4 regions of the Mesorhizobium sp. W050 genome follow, and region 4 is predicted to be linked to each of the others. Evidence: predicted binding sites of a transcription regulator. Region 4 holds the regulator's gene; each other region holds the start of a gene.
The links. Region 4 encodes LexA, which represses DNA repair genes until DNA is damaged. Its sites were predicted from a motif close to TGTTCNNNNTGTGTTCNG; they were not measured.

Region 1 (5,412 bases), 130 kb from region 4:
AGCCGAGGAAGCGCGTCATGGACTCGCCGGCTTCGCCAAGCACGCGCCGGTTGGTGACGAAGCGATTGCCCTTCAGCGAATAGACGAAACCGTCCGGCGCCTCGCTCGCCCATTTGACGAAGGTCGGCTCCTTGAAGCTGGAATAGTAGGTGCCGTTGACCTCGATGCTCGGTACCTGGCGGGTGGCGTAACTCAGCTGCTTGGCCTTGGAAAGCTTGTCCGGGTAGAAAGACGTATCCCAGGGTTCGAAAGTCCAGCCGCCCATCCCGGCGCGGATTGTTCCTTGGCTGATCATCGTCTTCCTCCCAGTTCTAAAAATGCGGTCAGGCTATTTTTCCAACCGGTTTGATCATGTCGACCACGGTCCATCCGGGACGGTGGGGATTGGCTCGGCGGCCCGTTTCGTGGAAGCCATAGGCCGTATAGATCTCGATGTTCCGCTCCATGCGCGAATTGGTGTAGAGCCGCACCTCCGGCACACCCCATAGCCGCGCCTGTTCCTGGGCGAAGTCGAGCAGCGCGGTACCGAGTTTCCTCCCCTGAAAAGCGGGGGAGACCGCGACGCTGAAGATCATCGCATGATCGGGGTGGCGCTCAATAACGATCAGCCCGGCGAGCTCAGCGTCGCTCTCCAGCAGCCAGACCTCGCCTCGCTCGATGCGTGGCGCATAGCCCTCGGTGACTGGGATCGGCGGCGCGCCGAACAAGGCGGTGTAATGCCCATAGGCGGCTTCCGTCAGCGAAACGACTCCGTCGAGATCACCGGCAAGCGCCTGTCGGACTGTCATTCAAAGCTCTCCAGGCGCCCGGCCGGTCTGCCAGTCACTCCGCCGCTTCGCGCTTGCCTCCGGGCCGCCGCTCCAAAAGCTCCTTCAGGAAGTGGCCGGTGTAGCTGCGCTTTTCGCGCACGATGGCTTCCGGTGTGCCCTGTGCAACCAGTTCGCCGCCGCCATCGCCGCCTTCGGGGCCGAGGTCGAGCACCCAGTCGGCGGTCTTGATGACTTCGAGATTATGCTCGATGACCACCACCGTGTTGCCCTGGTCGACCAGCTCGTGCAGCACTTCCAGCAATTTGGCGACGTCGTGAAAGTGCAGGCCGGTGGTCGGCTCGTCGAGGATGTAGAGCGTCTTGCCGGTCGCCTTGCGCGACAATTCCTTGGCGAGCTTGATGCGCTGCGCCTCGCCGCCCGACAGCGTCGTCGCCTGCTGGCCGATATGGATGTAGCCGAGGCCGACCTGCTTCAGCGTCTCCAACTTGTCGCGCACCCCGGGCACGGCGGCAAAGAAATCGACGCCTTCCTCGACCGTCATGTCCAGGACGTCGGCGATCGACTTGCCCTTGAACAGGACGTCGAGCGTCTCGCGGTTGTAGCGCTTGCCGTGGCAGACGTCGCACGTGACGTAGACGTCGGGCAGGAAGTGCATCTCGATCTTGATGACGCCGTCGCCCTGGCAGGCCTCGCAGCGGCCGCCCTTCACGTTGAAGGAGAAGCGGCCCGGCTGATAGCCGCGGGCCTTGGCCTCGGGCAACCCGGCAAACCAGTCGCGGATCGGTGTGAAGGCGCCGGTGTAGGTGGCCGGGTTCGAACGCGGTGTGCGGCCGATCGGCGACTGGTCGATGTCGATGACCTTGTCGAGGAATTCGAGGCCCTCGATGCGGTCGTGATCGGCCGGATGCTCGCGCGAGCCCATGATGCGGCGCGACGCCGCCTTGAACAGCGTCTCGATCAGGAAGGTCGATTTGCCGCCGCCAGACACGCCGGTGACGGCGGTGAAGGTGCCGAGCGGGATTTCGGCAGTGACGTTCTTGAGATTGTTGCCGCGCGCGCCGACGATCTTCAGCCGGCGGTTTTTCTTGGCCTCGCGCCTGACACCGGGCGTGGCGACTTCGAGCGCGCCCGACAGATATTTACCGGTGATCGAGTTGGGATTGGCCATCACCTGCTGCGGCGTGCCCTGGGCGATGATCTCGCCGCCATGAATGCCGGCGGCCGGACCCATGTCGACGACATAATCGGCATGCAGGATGGCGTCCTCGTCATGCTCGACGACGATCACCGTGTTGCCGATGTCGCGCAGATGCTTGAGCGTGTCGAGCAGGCGGGCATTATCGCGCTGGTGCAGGCCGATCGACGGCTCATCCAGCACATAGAGCACGCCAGTGAGGCCGGAGCCGATCTGCGACGCCAGACGAATGCGCTGGCTCTCGCCGCCCGACAGCGTGCCGGAATTGCGCGACAGCGTCAGATAGTCGAGGCCGACATCGTTGAGGAAGCGCAGGCGGTCACGGATTTCCTTGAGAACGCGCACCGCGATCTCGTTCTGCTGGTCGTTGAGATGTGGCGGCAGTTCGGTGAACCACTGGTCGGCCTTGCGGATCGACAGCTCTGTGACTTCGCCGATATGCTTGCCGGCGATCTTCACCGCCAGCGCTTCCGGCTTCAGCCGGTATCCCTTGCAGACCGGGCAGGGCGTCGCCGACATGAAGCGCTCGATCTCCTCGCGCATCCAGGCGGATTCGGTTTCCTTCCACCGCCGTTCGAGATTGGGAATGACGCCCTCGAACGTCTTGGTGGTCTTGTAGGAGCGCAGGCCGTCATCATATTGGAAGGTGACCTCGCGCTCGCCGGTGCCACGCAGGACGGCATCCTTTGCCTCTTCGGTCAGGTCTTTGAACTTGTCGCCGAGCTTGAAGCCATAGGCTTTGCCCAGCGCTTCCAGCGTCTGGGCGTAATAGGGTGAGGTCGACTTCGCCCACGGGCTGACGGCGCCGTCGCGCAGCGAGACGTTTTCGTCCGGCACGATCAGGCTGGCGTCGATGGCGCGCTGGTTGCCGAGGCCGTCGCAGGTCGGGCAGGCGCCGAACGGGTTGTTGAACGAGAACAGCCTGGGCTCGATCTCCGGAATGGTGAAGCCGGAAACCGGGCAGGCGAATTTTTCCGAGAACAGGATGCGCTCATGCGTCTCGTTCTTCGATTTGTTGACCGAGTCCTCGCCGGTCTGGCTGGCGTCGAGCGGCCGGTCGGCGAACTCGGCCACCGCCAGCCCTTCCGCCAGCTTGAGCGCCGTTTCGATGGAATCGGCAAGCCGTGTCGCCAGGTCGCCGCGCACGACGATGCGGTCGACGACGACATCGATGTCGTGCTTGTACTTCTTGTCCAACGCCGGCACATCGGCGATCTCATAGAAGACGCCGTCGACCTTGACGCGCTGAAAGCCCTTCTTCTGCAGCTCCAGCAGTTCCTTGCGATACTCACCCTTGCGGCCGCGCACGATCGGCGCCAGCAGGAAAAGGCGCGTGCCTTCCTCGACCGCCAGCACCCGGTCGACCATCTGTGAAACCGTCTGGCTCTCGATCGGCAGGCCGGTCGCCGGCGAATAGGGGATGCCGACGCGCGCGAACAGCAAGCGCATGTAGTCGTAGATCTCAGTGACGGTGCCGACCGTCGAACGCGGGTTCTTCGACGTGGTCTTCTGCTCGATCGAGATGGCCGGCGACAGGCCGTCGATCTGGTCGACATCCGGCTTCTGCATCATTTCGAGGAACTGGCGCGCATAAGCCGACAGGCTCTCGACGTAACGGCGCTGGCCCTCGGCATAGATGGTGTCGAAAGCAAGCGACGATTTGCCGGAGCCCGACAGGCCGGTCATGACGATCAGGCTGTCACGCGGCAGGTCGAGATCGACATTCTTTAGGTTGTGTTCGCGTGCCCCGCGAATGGAAAGGTATTTATGGTCGGCCATCGCCGGTCGCCGCCTCAGGTCTGGTGTCAGTGGGATCGGCGGGTTTTCCCGGCCATTCCCTATGTAGGTATTTTTGCCGCCACGTCGAGAGACGCCACACTTCTCGACCAAAGCCGTTTAACCGTCTTTCGCGCGAACGGGCAAGCGGAAAGAACAAAGACCGAACACGCTCCTGACAAAGCTGTGCAGAAACTGACAAGGGTGTTTCAGAAACTGACCCTGACGTAAGCTCCCGACGATCACATTTTCCGTAACCGGCTATTCAAGGTTGACGCCGTCAAATCAGGGGCGCACTCTGCCGGAGTCAACGGAGCCGGCCGTCTTTGATGGCCTCGCCGCCCATAGCGGCCTGCGAGACGCCGCAGGTTTTTGCGATTTGTGCTTCGGATTGACACCAGTCGCAACGGACATAGGAGCGGAGCATGACGCCACCGGATAGTCCCTTGAGGCTCCACCTGCTAGTGGAGCCGCGGCGGGCATAAGTGCCAGGTAGTTTCAAGGCATTGGAGTGTATGCGTCCAAACGAACGCATCGCGTCAGTCCAACAAACCACCAGACAAACCGTGACCTGCCGAATCCCACAAAAATCAGAGACGGCTAGTCGGATCGTCGGCTGAATGCCGCGAAGCATCCGAAATCAAAGTCGGTATAACACTACCGGCAGTTTGGATTTGGAATCCAAAAAAAGCCCCGACCGTTAGCGGAAGCAACGGCGGGGCTGTTCTTTTGTGAGGAAGTCGTCGGCGCAGGCTTTCTCTCCCGTATAGTAATTGGAAAAGGGGCTACCGGCGCGGCGGCTTGATCCCACCCGTGCCGACATCGACAGTGATGCTGCCGGAAATCCTGACATCGGTGTCGCCGATCTTGAACGTGCCGTTCTCGCCGGCAGGCAGCGCGTCGTCCGGCTCCGGCTGCGGCGCGGGCTTGGCGATGCGGTAGTCGCCGGTCACGCCGGGCAGGGCGCCTTTCCGCGACGTGCTGGTGCTGCCCCCGGCAAAGGCCATGCTCGACGTCGCCGCCGTGATGGCAATGGCTATGGTCAGTCTGTTCAGGTGGTAGCGCATGGCAAGACTATAGTGCCGCGCTCAAGGCGAGGCCAGACCAGCGGCGTTGAAATTGAGGGAACACCGGCCTGCATTCAATCCGCCGATCAGGCCGCCGCCTTTTTGCGGGTGTCGAACACATGGTCGACGAGGCCCCACTCCTTGGCCTCCTTGGCGGTCATGAAGAAATCGCGGTCGAGCGTGCGTTCGACCTCTTCATAGGTGCGGCCGCAATGCTGCGCATACAGTTCCGTCATGTGCCGTTTGGTGCGCAAAATGCCTTCGGCATGGCGCTGGATGTCGGAGGCCTGGCCCTGGAAGCCGCCCAGAGGCTGGTGCAGCACGATGCTGGCGTTGGGGAGCGCGATGCGCCGGCCCGGCGTTCCCGCCATCAGCAGGAACGAGGCCATCGAGGCGGCAAAGCCCATGCACACCGTCGATACCGGGCAACTGACAAATTGCATCGTGTCGTAGATGGCGAAGCCGCTGGTCACCACGCCGCCCGGCGAGTTGATGTAAAGCGAGATCTCCTTGTCGGGGTTTTCGGATTCCAGCGACAGGAGCTGGGCGCAGACCAGCGCCGACATGCCGTCATTGATCTCGCCATTGACGAAGATGATGCGCT
Region 2 (5,412 bases), 930 kb from region 4:
GATCTGGTGGTTGTGCGCTGAACGGTCCCGCCGCCTGCGGGAGATCATGCTCCGGAAACGATCAAGCCGCCCGACTCTGCCAGGAGGATCTCGATCTACCGGGGAACGAGTTTAGCCCGGAATAGGAGCAGAAGCGCCGTTCGCGGTGATCTGCGAGAGCTTGCCCTTTTTTACCAGCACTGGCTTGGAATAGGTCTTCCTCATTTTCCACTCTCCACGTCGGGCACCCAAAGCCCTGTTCCCGGCCAGACGGCACGAGGCGTCGGATAATCGGCTGCTAGACGGCGACCGGCCCGGAGCCGTTACCATTGTCGGCTGTAACCTGCGAGAGCTTGCCCTTCTTGACCAGCGCCGGCTTCGAATAGGTCTTCTTCATGCCGCATCTCCAGTGTCAGGCGAGGCCGCCAGATCAGGCGACAGCCGACTCAACGACTTCACTCGATCGGGCCGGAACCCGCTCCATTGGCGAGCGCCGTAACCTGCGAAAGCTTGCCTTTTTTGACCAGAACAGGCTTCGAATAGGTTTTCTTCATAGTGAATCCTCCAACCTTACGCGATAATGCCAGACGGATCGGCACTGTCAACCTTCGCGGCGCCGTCGTCCCGTCCCGGGTTTTCTTGGTCCCGATGCACTAACTGCAAGTCCACCTTCATCGACAAAGCGTTGTTCTTGGGCGTGCATGGCGTGGCCGGGTTGCGGTGCGAAAAATGTCCGAAACTGCGGCGGGTCTGGCCTGGCTGGTCGGCCTGCTCAGGCAGACCGGAAATGCAGCGCTATCTTCGGGTGCCGCGTAAGCATTGGCCTGGCCGTCGCGGCGGTCCTCAAAGCTCCTTTTCCGCCAGTTCGCGGAAGGCATCGGGAACCGAGCGCCGGGCTTCCAGCGCCACGGCGCCATAGCCGACAGCCTCTCTGCCAAAGCGCTGGCGGATCTTGTCGATGGCGCGGTCGGCGCCAAAGCGCGCTAGGCCTTGCCTGCTGCCGGGCCGCTGCTTTTCATCGGCAAGCCCGAGCGGCAGCTCCAGCTGCAGCTCGGCACTTTCTTCCATCTGCGACACCGAGACCGCCAGCAGCGAGATGGTCTTCTCTCGAGGGTTGGCGGCCAGCACGCCGCGCACCAGCTCCTCGGCGATTTCGGCCAGCATCGCGGTTGCCGAAATCGGCTGATCGAGCGTCAGCGAGCGTGTGACCGCGCGCAGATCGGCGAAACGCACGCGCACCGTCACCGTGCGCCCGGGCCGTGATTTCGCCCTGAGCCGGCTGGCGACCCGGTCTGCCAGATGCAGCAGGACGGGTCCGAAGATACGCGCCTCGGCCGGCCGTCTGCCAAGCGCCGACTGCGCGCCGGCGGAATGCGACCGCCTGTGGGTTTCGAGCTTTCGCGGGTCGCGGTTCCATGCCAGCGACGCCAGCTTTTCGCCGGCGGCGGGCCCGAGCAATCTTCGCAGCGCCCCACCATGCGTCTTTGCCAACTGGCCGATGGTCTCGATGCCGATCTCGGCCAGCCGCGCTCTGGTCGCCGGGCCGACGCCCCACATCAGCCCGACCGGCAGATCATGCAGGAAGGCAAGTTCGGTGTCCGGATCGACCACCACCAGCCCGTCGGGCTTGGCCACCTGCGAGGCGATCTTGGCCAGATGCTTGGTGCGCGCCACGCCGATCGAGATCGGCAGGCCGAGCTCTGCCCGGACGCGCTGACGCACCGTGGCGGCGATCTCGGCCGGCGGCCCGAACAGATGCGTGCAGCCGGCGACGTCGGCAAAGGCTTCATCGATGGAAATCCGCTCGACCAGCGGCGTGAAATCGTCGAGCACCTTGATGGCGGCGTCGCCCAGCCGCTGATAGTCGGCGAAATGGCCGCCGACGAAGATCAGTCCGGGGCAAAGCTCGCGCGCGCGTCGTCCGGGCATGCCGCCGCGCACGCCGAAAGCCCTGGCTTCGTAGGAAGCGGCAAGCACGACGCCGCCGCCGACGGCGATCGGCTTGCCCCTGAGCGCCGGGTCGAGCAGCTGCTCGACCGAGGCGTAGAAGGCGTCGAGATCCGCATGCAGGATGGTGGGCTCCATCCCGACCGTTCCCTTTGCGGCGTTGCAGCATTAGCCGCGTCTGTTGTGAGAGGCGTTTTTGCCGAACAAATAGAGAACAAACAGGGCCTATTGTCAAGCGAAGCGGTTGTCGCCGGCCGGCCCGTTCCAGGTCGGGCTGTCGAGTGCTCCGCCTGGGCATCGGACCTGCGGAACATTGCCTCTCGCCTCGGCGTTCATATCCGCGACGGGACGCTGTTTTTTTGGAGGCCGGTATGGGCCAGTTCGAGATGATCGACCTCGTCAGCGTCATTGACGCCTGCACGAGCGATCGCGTTGCCGGGCACTGCGTGTCAATGGCCAGGGCGGTGGAGGAGTTGCGAGTGCTGACCGGTGATTTCGTATCGCCGGACGAGACGGTGGCCAACGCGCTGTCGGCAGTGGCGCTGGGGCGCGGCTGCGCGGTGGTGTTCGACGAGCGAGCGGGCGCCGACATCTTGCTGACGCCGTAGCGCGGCGGCGCCGGGTTGTGGCAGCCAGAAAAGTCGAACAGCGTGCAAAAAGCTGTGCAGGCATGGCCCCATAACCGGGGCGTGGAAAAGTTCTCCGCGTGGGTGTATTCTCCAGGTCGCAAGCGGTCGCAGACCGCATAGGGGGAGAAATGACATGCCGAGGGTTTCAGAACTCTTTTTCAAAACTGCCATCTTGTTCCTGATGTTGGGGATTGCGGCCGGCCTGCAGATGGCGATCTCTGGTGACCACGCCGCTTTTCCGGCGCACGCGCATATCAATCTGCTCGGTTGGGTGACGAGCGCCATCTTCGGCGGCTACTACGCGCTCAATCCGCAAAAGGCGGCGCGTCGCATCGCCATGATCCACTACGGGCTCTACACACTCGGCCTGGTGATCATGCTGCCGGCGCTGTATGTGATGCTGCAGGGAAACCCGGCGCTTGAACCGATCGTCGCCGGCGGCTCGGTCATTATCGCCGCTGCCGTTCTGGTTTTTGCTTTCGTGGTGTTTTCGCCCGAAACGGCGCGCTCGGTGTCCGGCGTGGTTCCGGCCTCTCGCTGACTGTTCGCGCGCGGCGATCAAAGTCCGACCCGCATTCGCGACCCGCGACACGGGTTGGCCAGGCCGATGGCCGCAGCCGCTGGCTGCGGTGTCTATCGCCGCGTCGGCGCTTAACATACCCGAGTCCCACCACGTATTATTTCGTGACTATTTGGCGCCGGAACCTTCCCAGATATCGCGCGTTGCGGCGACTGTATTCGCGCTGCCTTATATATAGGCAGACTTGAGTACGTCCACAGCATGGGTTGGGGGAGGAGCAGGCCACCATGTCGAACAGAGAAATCGGAACGTCGGCCTCACTGGGCCGACGCATCGCCGATCTGAAAGCCAGGATGCGAGACGCCAGCGTTACTGAACACGAGATGCAGACCTTCCAGAAGGTCGCGGCCATCATGGGGGGTGTCGAAGGCTCCCTACGCCTCGACGCCGACGACCTGATCGCGGCGTCCTTCGTCACCGAGGCGCTCGGCGATCCCGGGTCGAACTGAAGGTCAGAGCCCGTCGGCACTCAAGTGCCGGCGGGCGATGGCCCGGTTCGCAGCGTTGCGATGCTGGAGCGTGTCTGCGCCGCCCGCGGCGGGGATATCTTGCGCACTTTGAAGATTTCAGGCGAGCGGCCTCGACGGCGCTTGAGATATTGGGCTTCGCGTTCGTGCTTCTCGGCTGCCTCGCGGCTGTCGAACGTGCCGAGATTGCGTCGCCGCCGGCCCTTGACCACAAGGGCTAAATTTAACCAAACCGCCAAGGCGCCTTAAACGAAGGATCAGACCAGCCGGATCCTTCGAAATATCAATCGCGATGCTCCGGCATCGCCTTCAGCTCATCCTTGGTCCAACTGGTGACGGCGTGGACGTCCCGGGAAACCTCTCGAAAGTCCGCGGTCGCTGCCCTTACACCTCGTCGAACGGGCCGCCGCGCCTCGCCAGGTCGTGACCAATGGCGGCTTCCTCGGCGTCGTCGGGCAAGGCATCGTCACTGTCCTGGTAGGGGTTGTCGTCATCCTCCTCGGGCAGTTCGCCTTCCTTCTCGACTCCGGTGGTGTCCGGCAGGCTTTCCTCATCTGCTCCGTCGGGCAGGACCGTTGCGCCACGCAGCGCATCCCAATCCTGCCGGCGCGGCGTCGGCGCCTCCACCTCGTCATTGGCGATCGTGTCGCGGGCATCGTTTTTGCTCGGTGGCGCCTCGACCTCGTCATTGGGTTTTCTGTTTCGTTCTTCCATGATTGCCTCCTCTGGGCGGCTTTGCGTCGAGAAGGTGGAACTCACTTCCGGCTGTCAGGTTCCGGCAACCACTCCATCTCCGTGGAACCAATTGCCGCCAGTCTGCTTTGCCAAGGACTAGTCTGTTTTGCCAAGGAGATGAATCCAGAGGAGCTGGACCATGAAGACTTTCCCCCTCATCCCATGCGTGCTGCTCTTGGCGCTGGCCGACCCGGCGGCTGCGCAGGACAATGGCGACCGGAACGGCCCTGCCGCGCCTTGCCAGGCGCAGCCTCAGGACGATGCTCGGGAGCCGCCGGTCGCCAATGGCGGTGGCGAATCGACCAGCACGCTCGGTCCCTGCGGCGGCGTGCTGCAGCCGCCGCCCAGTGGTGACCAGGGTATGACGCAGCCGCCGCCGGACCAGGGCAAGACGCCGGTGATCAAGCCTGGCGAGGTGCCTGCGCAGCCGCCGAAGCAATGACCTTTGCTTGAAACTTCACGGCGTGGCACGAAGGCGGTAGGTTCCGGTCTTGGCCGGGCGACGCGGTCACCGGATCAATGCCGGCGCCGGCCGCGATCGCCACCGGAATTTGGAGCCGTGCATCGTCCACGTCGAAGGTCTCCTGAGGGATTGTGCTTCAATGCGAATCTTGCGGGTGCGGGTTCTGCTGGCATGACCGGGAAGCCGATCAATTTAGTCTCCGCTTGCGGAACAAGACCGTACCGGCTGCGTTTGCCTCCAGGAGCCCGCCACCTCGATCTGCGCTGTTTTCGCCTCATGCGGGAACACGGCGGAGCTCGCCAACAACGACAGGAGACGAAGATGAAAACCATCCTTATTCCCGCCGTCGCCGGGCTCGCCATGATCGCTGGTATCGGCATTGCCGCCGCCGACGAGGTCATCGTCACGCAGCCGGCACAGCAGCAGGTGATCATCACCCCGGAACAGCGCACGGTCGTGCACCAGTACGTAAAGAAACATCCGCTTGCCTCGGTCAATCTGCTCGGCGTCGAATTGAATGTCGGCACTGCCTTGCCTGACACTGTCGAGCTGCAGGAGGTTCCCGACGTTCAGTACAGATACGCCGTCGTCGACAACCATACCGTGTTGGTC
Region 3 (5,412 bases), 260 kb from region 4:
GCTCCAGGCCCATGCCGGTGTCGATCGACGGCCGCGGCAGGTCGATGCGCTCATCCTTGGTGACCTGCTCATATTGCATGAACACCAGGTTCCAGAATTCAAGGAAGCGGTCGCCGTCCTCCTCCGGGCTGCCGGGAGGGCCGCCCCAGATGTGCTCGCCACGGTCGATGAAGATTTCCGAGCACGGCCCGCACGGTCCGGTGTCGCCCATAGCCCAGAAATTGTCGGAGGTCGGGATGCGGATGATGCGGTCATCGGAGAAACCGGCGATCTTCTTCCAGAAGCCGGCCGCCTCGTCATCGGTGTGATAGACGGTGACCAGCAGCTTGTCCTTGTTCAGCCCGAACTCCTTGGTGATCAGGTTCCAGGCCAGTTCGATGGCGCGCTCCTTGAAATAGTCGCCGAAGGAGAAATTGCCGAGCATTTCGAAGAAGGTCAGATGGCGCGCGGTGTAGCCGACATTGTCGAGGTCGTTGTGCTTGCCGCCGGCGCGCACGCTTTTCTGCGCAGTGGTGGCGCGCGAATAGGACCGCTTCTCCAGGCCGGTGAAGACGTTCTTGAACTGCACCATGCCGGCATTGGTGAACATCAGCGTCGGGTCGTTGCGCGGCACCAGCGGGCTCGAGGCCACGACCTCGTGGCCCTCCTTGCGGAAATAGTCGAGGAATGTCGACCGGATCTCGTTCACGCCACTCATGAGTGCTGCCTTTTCGCGAAAACCGCCGGCACGGCCGGCGGACACTGGTCTCTGCTTTTTAGAAGATTGACTTGGCCTTTTAGCGGGCACGCCCCACCCTGTCCAGAAACACGGAATTGGGCCAATCCGGCAACTGCCAAGCCGGCTTCACGCTGCCCAAAAACGAAAACCGCCGGCGCGAAGGCCGGCGGTTTGAAACGCAATACTAAAGAACTCGGTTACTTAAGCTGGATTTATGGCCGAACTCTGGCCGTGCCCTACATGGCGCCGGATTCTTCCTCGAAGCCGTCGTCGCTTTCGCCGCGCTCGGGGCCACCATTTTCAAGAAATTTCTCGGCGATCAGCCCGGCATTCTGCCGCAGCGCAAGTTCGATCTCACGCGCCGTGTCGGGATTGTCGCGCAGGAACAGTTTGGCGTTTTCGCGACCTTGGCCGAGACGCTGCGAATTGTAGGAGAACCAGGCGCCGGACTTCTCGACCACGCCGGCCTTGACGCCGAGATCGACCAGTTCGCCGGTCTTGGAGACGCCCTCGCCATACATGATGTCGAACTCGACCACCTTGAAGGGCGGCGCCAGCTTGTTCTTGACCACCTTGACCCGGGTCTGGTTGCCGACGACCTCGTCGCGGTCCTTGACCGAGCCGATGCGGCGGATGTCGAGGCGCACCGAAGCGTAGAATTTCAGCGCGTTGCCGCCGGTCGTGGTTTCCGGCGAACCGAACATGACGCCGATCTTCATGCGGATCTGGTTGATGAAGATGACCATGGTGTTGGAGCGCGAGATCGAGGCGGTCAGCTTGCGCAGCGCCTGGCTCATCAGACGAGCCTGGAGACCGGGCAGCGAATCGCCCATCTCGCCCTCGATTTCAGCGCGCGGCGTCAGGGCGGCCACCGAATCGACCACCAGAACGTCGATGGCGCCGGAACGCACCAGCGTGTCGCAGATTTCCAGTGCCTGCTCGCCGGTGTCCGGCTGCGAGATCAAGAGGTTTTCCAGATCGACGCCGAGCTTGCGGGCATAGACCGGATCGAGTGCGTGCTCGGCATCGACGAAGGCGCAGATACCGCCTTTCTTCTGGGCTTCGGCAACTGTGTGCAGCGCCAGTGTCGTCTTGCCCGAGCTTTCCGGCCCGTAGATCTCGACGATGCGGCCGCGCGGCAGGCCGCCGACGCCAAGCGCGATGTCGAGGCCCAGCGATCCGGTCGGCACGGTTTCGATCTCGACGACCTGCTCATTGGCGCCAAGCCGCATGATCGAGCCCTTGCCGAAGGCGCGCTCGATTTGCGACAGCGCCGCGTCCAGAGCCTTTGATTTGTCCACCGCTTTGTCCTCTACAAGCCGCAAAGAATTCTGAGCCATGATACATCACCCCTTGGTCGTCAATGAAGGCCGGACAATCCGTAATCCCTGCCCATTTTGTACTACTTTTGTTCTCGTTTGGCAAGAGGGATCAAATAACTGAAAAACAATCATTATCCGGATTTGTTCTTTTTTTGTCTCGTGGTTTGGTTTTCGGACGCGTTCCGCATTGGGCCAGATGCTCCGGCTGTTTCGATGGGCCGAATCGCCGGCTCGCCTGCGAAGCTCGGTCGCACAGCCTAGCGCTTGTCTGGTTCGAATAACAAAGGTCATATCGCCGGCATGGTGAAATCAGCAAAGATACTGGCGGTGGGCGGCGCCCATATCGATCGCCGCGGCCAGGTGTCGGGCACGTACGTGCCCGCGGCGTCCAACCCCGGCACGATGCGCGAGGATGTCGGCGGCGGCGTCTTCAACGCGCTGCGCAGCCTGGTGCGGCGCGGCGTCTCGGCCTCGCTTTTGTCGGTGCGCGGCGGCGATGCCTCGGCCGAGACGGTTGCGCGCGCCATCGCCGACTCCGGCATTGCCGACCTGTCGGCGGTTTTCCTCGACCGCACGACGCCGAGCTACACGGCGCTGATCGATCGCGACGGCGAGCTGATCACCGGCTTTGCCGATATGGCGCTCTACGATTTGGCGTTCCCCAAGCAGATCCGCCGCTCCAAGGTGCGCGAGGTGGTCGCCGAGGCCGATGCGGTGCTCTGCGACGCCAATCTGCCATCAACGGCGCTGGAGCGGCTGGTGGGGCTCGCCGCCGGCAAGCCGGTGTTCGCCATCGCCATTTCGCCGGCCAAGGTGGTGCGGATGATACCAGTGCTGAAGGAACTCGCGCAGGTCTTCATGAACCGGCGCGAGGCCATGGTGCTGGCCGGCGTCGATGCCAATGCCACCGAGCGCGAGATCGTCGACGGACTGCGCTGCAGCGGCCTCACCAGTGGCGTGGTGACGGCGGGCGACGGCCCGGTGCTGGGATTCGACGAAGCCGGCGCCTTCTCTATCCTGCCGCCGGCGCCGAGAAAAGTCGCCGACGTCACCGGCGCCGGCGACGCGCTGGCCGGCGCCACCATCGCTGCCCTGCTGCGCGGCCTGCCCCTGCGCCAGGCATTGCGCGAGGGCGTTGCCGCCGCCACGCTGGCCATTGAAAGCGCCGACGCGGTTCCGGCCTTCACGATTGCGACCTTCACCGAGGCACTGGCTCTTGTGCCCGACGCGCAGGAAATGGCATGAGGGCGGCCAATTGCCATTGCCGGAGCGCGACGTCCAAGCGGACGCGCGGATCTCCGGATCGGAGACCATCATGACACCGCAAAGCGCCCGCCCCTTCATCGACCTCCACGCGCCCGTGGCCGAGGCGCTCGCCGCTGGCCGCCCCGTCGTGGCGCTGGAAAGCACCATCATCACCCATGGCATGCCTTACCCCGACAATGGCGCCATGGCCGCCAATGTCGAAAAGATAATCCTGGACAATGGCGCGGTGCCAGCGACGATCGCCGTGGTCGCCGGCCGCATCAAGATCGGGCTTTCCGACGGCGAGCGCGAGTCGCTGGCGATGACCGGCGACGCCATGAAGCTGTCGCGCGCCGATCTCGGCTTTGCGGTGGCGCAAGGCCGCACCGGCGGCACCACGGTCGCCGCCACCATGATCGCCGCTGACTTGGTCGGGATAAAGGTGTTCGCCACCGGCGGCATTGGCGGCGTCCACAAGGGCGCGGAAAAGAGCTTCGACATCTCGGCCGATCTCGACGAGTTGGCGCGCACGCCGGTCATCGTCGTCTCGGCCGGCGCCAAGGCGATTCTCGACATCGAAAAGACGCTGGAAGTGCTGGAGACGCGCGGCGTGCCGGTGATTGGCCATGGCTGCGAGACGATGCCGGCCTTCTGGTCGCGGCATTCGCCGTTCCGCGCGCCGCTGACCCTGCACAGACCGGAAGAGATCGCGCATTTCTACAAGACCAGGGCGGCACTTGGCCTGGTCGGCGGCATGCTGATCGCCAACCCGGTGCCGCAGGACGATGAAATCCCGGCCGACGAGATGGCCGGCTATATCGAGGCCGCGCAGAAGGCGGCGGAAGTGCAGAATGTGACCGGTAAGGCGGTGACGCCGTTCCTGCTGGGCAAAATCCTCGAACTGACCGGCGGCCGGAGCTTGAAGACCAACATCGCGCTGGTCGAGAACAATGCGCGGCTGGCGGCGAGGATTGCGACGGCGCTGTAGGATCGCCTACGTCGGCGGGACAGCACCCCCCTCTGGCCTGCCGGCCATCTCCCCCGCAAGGAGGGAGATTAACAGCTTAGCCGCAGGCTCCCATTTTCAACGTTGGTGATTAGCGAAGGCCAATGTGACAACTGATCTCCCCCCTTGCGGGGGAGATGTCCGGCAGGACAGAGGGGGTGGGAAGAAACGCGGCGGTCCCGGTTCACTTCCCCGCCCTTCGTCCCGCCTCATACGCCCGGCGCGCCCACACCCTCATCTCGTCAGGATCATCAAACGCGTCGTCGGGAATGCTCCAGTACGGCATCGCGACCAGCTTGCCGTGGCGGGTGCCGGTATAGGTCCATTGCTTGCAGCCGGCGGCTTCGAAGTCGGGCGCGCTTTGCTCGTCAGCCTTGAGCAGCAATTCGCCGCGCAGCACGATGGCGACGATGACGCCGTCGAAATAGATACCCTTGCCGCCGAACAGTTTTCGGATACTGACCGGGCCGAGGCCTTCGAACAGTTCTTCGATGCGTTCATTGTCCATGCCGCAATCATGTCACCGGGCTTGCCATGGCTGCAACCAAAAACCATGCTGGCAAGTTGAGAGCCATCCGTCGGAGTTCTGTCATGCCGCTGCTGCTCAAGGGATCCTGCCGCTGCGATGCCGTCCATTTCGAGGTGGAGAGCAACACGCCGGTGCCGTTCATGCTGTGCTACTGCTCGATCTGCCGCAAGCAGCAGGGCGGCGGCGGCTTCGCCATCAATCTCGGCGCCGATTACAAGACGCTGAAAATCAAGGGCAAGCGCAATCTCGGCGTCTACCAGGCCGAGATCGCGGACGACGAGCATCCAAAGTGCGAGATTTCGACGGGCGAGCGCAATTTCTGCAAGAAGTGCGGTTCGGCGCTCTGGCTCTACGATCCGACATGGCCGGACCTGGTCCACCCCTTCGCCTCGGCAATCGACAGCGAGTTGCCGAAACCGCCGGAGAAGGTGCATCTGATGTTGAAATACAAGGCGAGTTGGGTCGAGCCGGTGATCGGCAAAAAGGACAAGGTCTTCGACGTCTATCCCGAGGAATCGATCGCCGACTGGCACAAGCGGACGAAGATGTGGGTGAAGTAAGCAGGGAGGCGCGGAGCGCGACTTCCGATGGT
Region 4 (5,412 bases):
CGCCAACACGGAGCTCGACCGGGGCGTCGCCTTCCTGCTGGTGCCGGTTTTCCTGGCGGCCGGCGTCATCATTTATTTCTCGCTGGCCGGCGAGTCGGGCTTTGCGCAGCCAATCGCCATTGTGGTGCTGGCGACATGTTGCGCTGTCGCCACGCGATCGCGGCCGAGGACGCATCTGTTCTGCATGGCCGCGATGCTGTGCGCGCTCGGCGTCGTCGCCGCCAAGGTCGAGACCTGGCGCGCCGGAACGCAGATGCTCGGCTCCGAGATCCAGACACGGCTGACCGGCCGCGTCGTCAGTCTCGAACAGATGGAAAGCGGCCGCATCAGGCTGACGCTCGATGTGGTTTCGACCGCTTACCCCGAGCTGCGCTACGCCCCGGAGCGGGTCAGGCTCTCGGCGCGGACCGTTCCCGCCGATATGACCGCCGGCTCCCTGATCACCGGCTATGCCAGGCTGTTGCCGCCGACCGGTCCGGTGCGGCCGGAGAGCTACGATTTCTCCTTCGACAGCTATTTCACCGGTATCGGCGGCAGCGGCTTCTTTCTCGGCAATCCGAAAACCATTGCTACGCAGGGACCGCCGCCGCTGACCGCGCGGCTCTCCTCGGCAATCGAGAACGCGCGCGAAAACATTGCCGACCATATCAGGGGCAAAATCGGCGGCGCCGAAGGCGAGATTGCCGCGGCGTTGATTGTCGGGGTGCGCGCCGGCATCCCGGACGAGGTCAACGAAGCGATGCGGCGCACCGGCATCTACCACATCATCTCCATCTCCGGCCTGCACATGGCGCTGGTTGCCGGCACCATCATGGCGTTGCTGCGTGGCGCCTTTGCGCTGTTTCCCGATTTCTCTTCGCGCCGCCCAGTCAAGAAATATGCAGCAGTGGCAGCACTCGTCTCCATCGCCGCCTATCTCGTCATTTCAGGCGTCGTGGTTGCCGCCGAGCGCAGCTTCATCATGCTGGCGGTCATGCTTGTCGCCGTGCTGTTTGATCGCGCCGCACTCACCATGCGCAATCTGGCGATCTCCGCCATCGCCGTCATCCTGGTGTCGCCGCACGAGGTGGTCGGTCCCAGCTTCCAGATGTCGTTTGCCGCCACCGCCGCCCTTGTCGGCGCCTATGCCGGCTGGGCCGATTACCGCGCCGACAAGGTGAGAACGCCGCCGGCAAAGCGCTCCTTCGTCGGCTTCCTGTCGCGAAAATTCGCGCTGGCCATGGGCGGCCTCGCCATGACCTCGATCATCGCCGGCAGTGCAACCTTGCTGTTCGCCATCTGGCATTTTCAGCGTGTGTCGCCGCTCAGCCTGATCGCCAATCTGGCCGTGATGCCGATTGTTTCGTTGATCGTCATGCCTTTTGCCGTGCTCAGCGCACTGGCGATGCCGTTCGGCGCCGACGGGCCGTTCCTCTATGTGATGGGCAAGGGTCTGATGGCGATGATCGCTATATCGGCCTGGATTTCCGAGCGCTCGCCGGTCGACGCCGTCGGGCTGATCTCCATCCGCTCGGTGCTGTTGGTGGCGGTCGCCCTCGTCATCGCCACCATGGCCACCACCTGGCTCAGGCTGGCGGCCGTGCCTTTCGCGCTGGCCGGCCTGTTGACGGTGCCGCAGGTGCTTACGCCCGACGTGCTCATATCCGAGGATGCGCATCTGGTGGCCATGCCGATCGGTGGCGGCGAACTCGCCCTCAACCGCGAACGCTCCAACGAATTCACCACGGACAATTGGAAACGGGCGCTGCGGGCCGAAACCATTATCCCACCTGAGATTTTCGAGTCAACAGATACGCGGTTCGATCTCGATCCGCTCGATCTGCCGCCCGGCTCGCCCTTCTATTGCACCGGCGATCTCTGTATCGCCCGGCACCCTTCCGGAGCCATTGTAGCGCTTGCGAAAGACCGCAAGACGGCGCGGCCGGCCTGTGCCTTCGCGAGCCTGATCGTCATCGATGACGCCACCGCCTACAATCCGTGCCGCGACCCGCTGGTGCTGGTCGTGACGAAGAAACAGCTGGCCCGCGACGGCAGCGCCGCCGTCTTCTTCGATCCGCAATCGGCAGCTGCAGCGCCAACCATCCGCTTCGCCGTCGACAAGCCGTATCGCCCCTGGCACGAGCAGCGCCGCTTCTCACGCGAAGCCCGAGGCCTGCCGCCCTACAAGCAGCGTGAAAAGTACAAACCTAAGCCGGCTCAGTAACGCCTGATCAGCCCGACCAGCTTGCCCTGCACCTTGACCCTGTCGGGGCCGAAGATGCGGGTTTCGTAGGCCGGGTTTGCGGCTTCCAGCGCGATCGAGGCGCCCTTGCGGCGGAAGCGTTTCAGGGTCGCTTCCTCGTCGTCGACCAACGCCACCACGATCTCGCCGGGGCTGGCAGTGTCGGCATTGCGGATGATGACCGTATCGCCGTCGAAAATGCCGGCTTCGATCATCGAATCGCCCTTGACCTCGAGCGCGTAGTGTTCGCCGCCCATGATCATGTCGGGCGGCACCGAGATCGAATGGGTCTGATGCTGGATGGCGTCGATCGGCACGCCGGCGGCGATGCGTCCCATCACCGGGATTGAAATCGAGGAAACGGCATCGTCATTGCCGGCAGACATCGAACGCGACGGCGAGACCGGCTTGATCTGGCGGCCGAGACCGCCTTGGCCCATCCCGCCTTGTCCCTGGCCGCCTTGCCCTTGCCCGGCTTGACCAAGACTGCCCTGAATGACGCTCGGCGAAAACTTCCTCGCCGCGTTGAGGCCTGGTGCGATCGAGTCGGGTAGCCGCAGCACTTCCAGCGCGCGCGCCCGGTTCGGCAGCCGGCGAATGAAACCGCGCTCCTCAAGCGCCGTGATCAGTCGGTGGATGCCGGACTTGGAGGCGAGGTCGAGCGCTTCCTTCATCTCGTCGAAGGACGGCGGGATTCCGCTCTCCTTCAGGCGTTCATGGATGAACATCAGAAGCTCATGTTGTTTGCGCGTCAGCATCGCGGCCCCCAAGGGTTCTGAAACCAGAATCAGAAAAAACAAACCCAGAACAAACACTATCTGTTCCAGTTGTGTTCCGCAACCTTTTAAAGTTTAATGAATGTGTTGACGTTTTGTTCAGCGTAACGTTCGGCACCGCGAGCGGCGCTCGTAGTCGTTGGCCGGCAACGGGGTGAAACGAAGACAAAGTGCCCTGCGTCGTCGGCTATGATCGCCGCTTCCTTTTCGGACGGGGCTGCGCAGCATCCGCGCCGGGTTCGCTCTGGGCATAGACCTGCAGCGTGTAGCCGATGTGAGCGGTCATCAGAGTTTTCGCACGTTCGACGTCGCGATCGAGGGCCGCTTCCATCAGGGCGGTATGGTGTTCGATCGCCACGGCGTCGCGCAGGGCCGCCACGGCCTTCCGGTGTCCATCCGTGCGGCCGGCGGCGGCGCGCAGCGTCGGGGCCAGACCCAGAAAGCGGTGATGGCGATGCAATTGGTCGGAAATCGTTGCATTGAAGCGCAGCAGCCAGCTGGATGTCGCGGCACTGAGCAGCGCCGCATGGAAGGCATCGTGTTTTTCGTACCACGCGTCGACCGCATCATCCGATGGATCGTCGAGAACAGACCCGCACCGTGAGAGACGATAGTGGGCGGCAACGACCGCGTCTTCCCACTCACGGTCGCCCTTCTCGATCGATTCCACCAGCAGGGGCAGTTCGACCACCAGCCGCGCACGCGCCAAATCCTCGAGCTCCGCCCGAGAGACGGGAGCGACCGCAAACCCGCGGTTGCTGATGGCGGTCACAAGCCGTTCCGCCTCCAGCCGCGACAGCGCCTCGCGCAACGGCGTCCAGCCGATGCCGTAGGTGTTGCGCAGCGTGCTCAGCTTCAACGGCGCGGCAGGCGCCAGCCGGGTCGCAAGAATATCGCGCCTGAGCAGGCGATAGGCTGCTTCCGTCTTCGAGGTCTGCTCGTCATCCAGCATCGTGATCCATCAGACATAAACGCTCGGCGGATCATTATATATCAAAGCCTTTCAACGGGTGAATTATATATAATATTTGACAGTTCAAGGGCGACCACTCAAGATCGCCGGCATGTTTGGGCGGCAGGCTCCGCCGCGCGCGTTTGTCCATGGAAGGGCGCCGGATCATGAGCACGACACCCGATCTCGCTACAATCGAAGCAATGGATGCCGCCGATCCGCTGCGCTCCATGCGTGAACGCTTTGTCTTGCCGCAAGGCGTGATTTATCTCGACGGCAATTCGCTGGGTGCCGCGTCAGCGGTCGTCTTCAGCGAACTGCAGCAGGCCGCCACGCAGGAATGGGCGCAGGACCTCATTCGCGCCTGGAACACGGCTGGCTGGTTCAACATGCCGGTGGAACTGGGAGATCAGCTCGGACGACTGATCGGCGCGGCTGACGGGCAGACGGTGGTCTGCGACACAACCTCGATCAACATCTACAAGCTGCTGCACGCCGCGCTCGGCATGCGGCCGGCTCGGTCGGCCATCGTTGCCGAGGGCGACAGTTTCCCGACCGACCTCTACATGGCCGAAGGCGTCGCCTCGACCCGGCCGGGAACGCGGCTGCGGCTGGAGGGCGTCGACGCGGCCGCAATCGAGGAGCTGATCGACGACAGCGTTGCCGTCATCCTGGTCAACCACGTAAACTACAAATCCGGCCAGTTGCGCGACATGGCGGCGCTGACGCGCAAGGCACATGACGCTGGCGCGCTGATCATCTGGGACCTCTGCCACACCGCCGGCGCCTTGCCGGTCGAACTCGACCGTGCCAATGCCGATTTCGCTGTCGGCTGCACCTACAAATACCTCAATGGCGGCCCGGGCTCGCCGGCCTTCATCTACGCGGCCGAGCGCCACCATGGTGATATCAGGCAGCCGCTCAGCGGCTGGTGGGGCCATGCGCGGCCCTTTGCCTTCGAGCAGGGCTTTGCCGTCGGCAGCGGGATCCGCCGCTTCCTGTGCGGAACGCAGCCGGTGCTGTCGATGCGGGCGCTCAAGGGCGCGCTCGATATCTGGAACGACGTCGACATGGCGGCGGTGCGCAGAAAAAGCATCGCACTGACCGACCTGTTTATCCAGCTCGTCGAAGCCAGATGCGGCGCCTACGGCCTTGAACTCGAAAGCCCGCGCGACGGCAGCCAGCGCGGCAGCCAGGTGTCGTTCCTCCATCCGCATGGCTATCAGGTGATGCGGGCGCTGATCGAGCGCGGCGTGATCGGCGATTTCCGGGCGCCGTCGACCATCCGTTTCGGCTTCACGCCGCTCTATGTCGGTTATGGCGATGTCTGGCAGGCGGTCGAAGCGCTGGAGGATATTCTGCGCACCGGCGCCTGGCAGGACGCCCGCTTCGCGGTGAAGACCGCGGTCACCTGAGGAACTACTAGAGCCGGGTGCGGACCGTCCAGAGCTCCGGAAACAGCA

Region 1: uvrA (excinuclease ABC subunit UvrA) is a predicted target of LexA. The motif match lies at 3,894-3,911, and genes of this name have one in related genera.
Region 2: dinB (DNA polymerase IV) is a predicted target of LexA. The motif match lies at 2,126-2,143, and genes of this name have one in related genera.
Region 3: recA (recombinase RecA) is a predicted target of LexA. The motif match lies at 2,117-2,134, and genes of this name have one in related genera.

Annotation. Positions count from the first base shown of each region.
Region 1 covers NZ_JBTTIH010000001.1:2,557,712-2,563,123, reverse strand. The annotation lists gene ACYG9Y_RS12460 (DUF72 domain-containing protein) at 1-295, opposite strand, end outside; gene ACYG9Y_RS12455 (GNAT family N-acetyltransferase) at 324-788, opposite strand; gene uvrA (excinuclease ABC subunit UvrA) at 823-3,744, opposite strand; gene ACYG9Y_RS12445 (hypothetical protein) at 4,527-4,748, opposite strand; gene ACYG9Y_RS12440 (ATP-dependent Clp protease proteolytic subunit) at 4,895-5,412, opposite strand, start outside.
Region 2 covers NZ_JBTTIH010000001.1:3,355,865-3,361,276, reverse strand. The annotation lists gene ACYG9Y_RS16410 (hypothetical protein) at 1-21, shown strand, start outside; gene ACYG9Y_RS16405 (hypothetical protein) at 112-204, opposite strand; gene ACYG9Y_RS16400 (hypothetical protein) at 278-376, opposite strand; gene ACYG9Y_RS16395 (hypothetical protein) at 435-533, opposite strand; gene dinB (DNA polymerase IV) at 823-2,064, opposite strand; gene ACYG9Y_RS16385 (hypothetical protein) at 2,298-2,534, shown strand; gene ACYG9Y_RS16380 (heme-copper oxidase family protein) at 2,689-3,096, shown strand; gene ACYG9Y_RS16375 (hypothetical protein) at 3,363-3,584, shown strand; partial or broken gene ACYG9Y_RS16370 (PRC-barrel domain containing protein) at 3,886-4,020, opposite strand; gene ACYG9Y_RS16365 (hypothetical protein) at 3,987-4,316, opposite strand; gene ACYG9Y_RS16360 (hypothetical protein) at 4,477-4,779, shown strand; gene ACYG9Y_RS16355 (DUF1236 domain-containing protein) at 5,122-5,412, shown strand, end outside.
Region 3 covers NZ_JBTTIH010000001.1:2,685,669-2,691,080, forward strand. The annotation lists gene alaS (alanine--tRNA ligase) at 1-697, opposite strand, end outside; gene recA (recombinase RecA) at 955-2,058, opposite strand; gene ACYG9Y_RS13085 (carbohydrate kinase family protein) at 2,341-3,285, shown strand; gene ACYG9Y_RS13090 (pseudouridine-5'-phosphate glycosidase) at 3,356-4,273, shown strand; gene ACYG9Y_RS13095 (TfoX/Sxy family protein) at 4,476-4,799, opposite strand; gene ACYG9Y_RS13100 (GFA family protein) at 4,883-5,380, shown strand.
Region 4 covers NZ_JBTTIH010000001.1:2,422,933-2,428,344, reverse strand. The annotation lists gene ACYG9Y_RS11705 (ComEC/Rec2 family competence protein) at 1-2,203, shown strand, start outside; gene lexA (transcriptional repressor LexA) at 2,197-2,979, opposite strand; gene ACYG9Y_RS11695 (GntR family transcriptional regulator) at 3,185-3,949, opposite strand; gene kynU (kynureninase) at 4,117-5,364, shown strand; gene kynA (tryptophan 2,3-dioxygenase) at 5,372-5,412, opposite strand, start outside.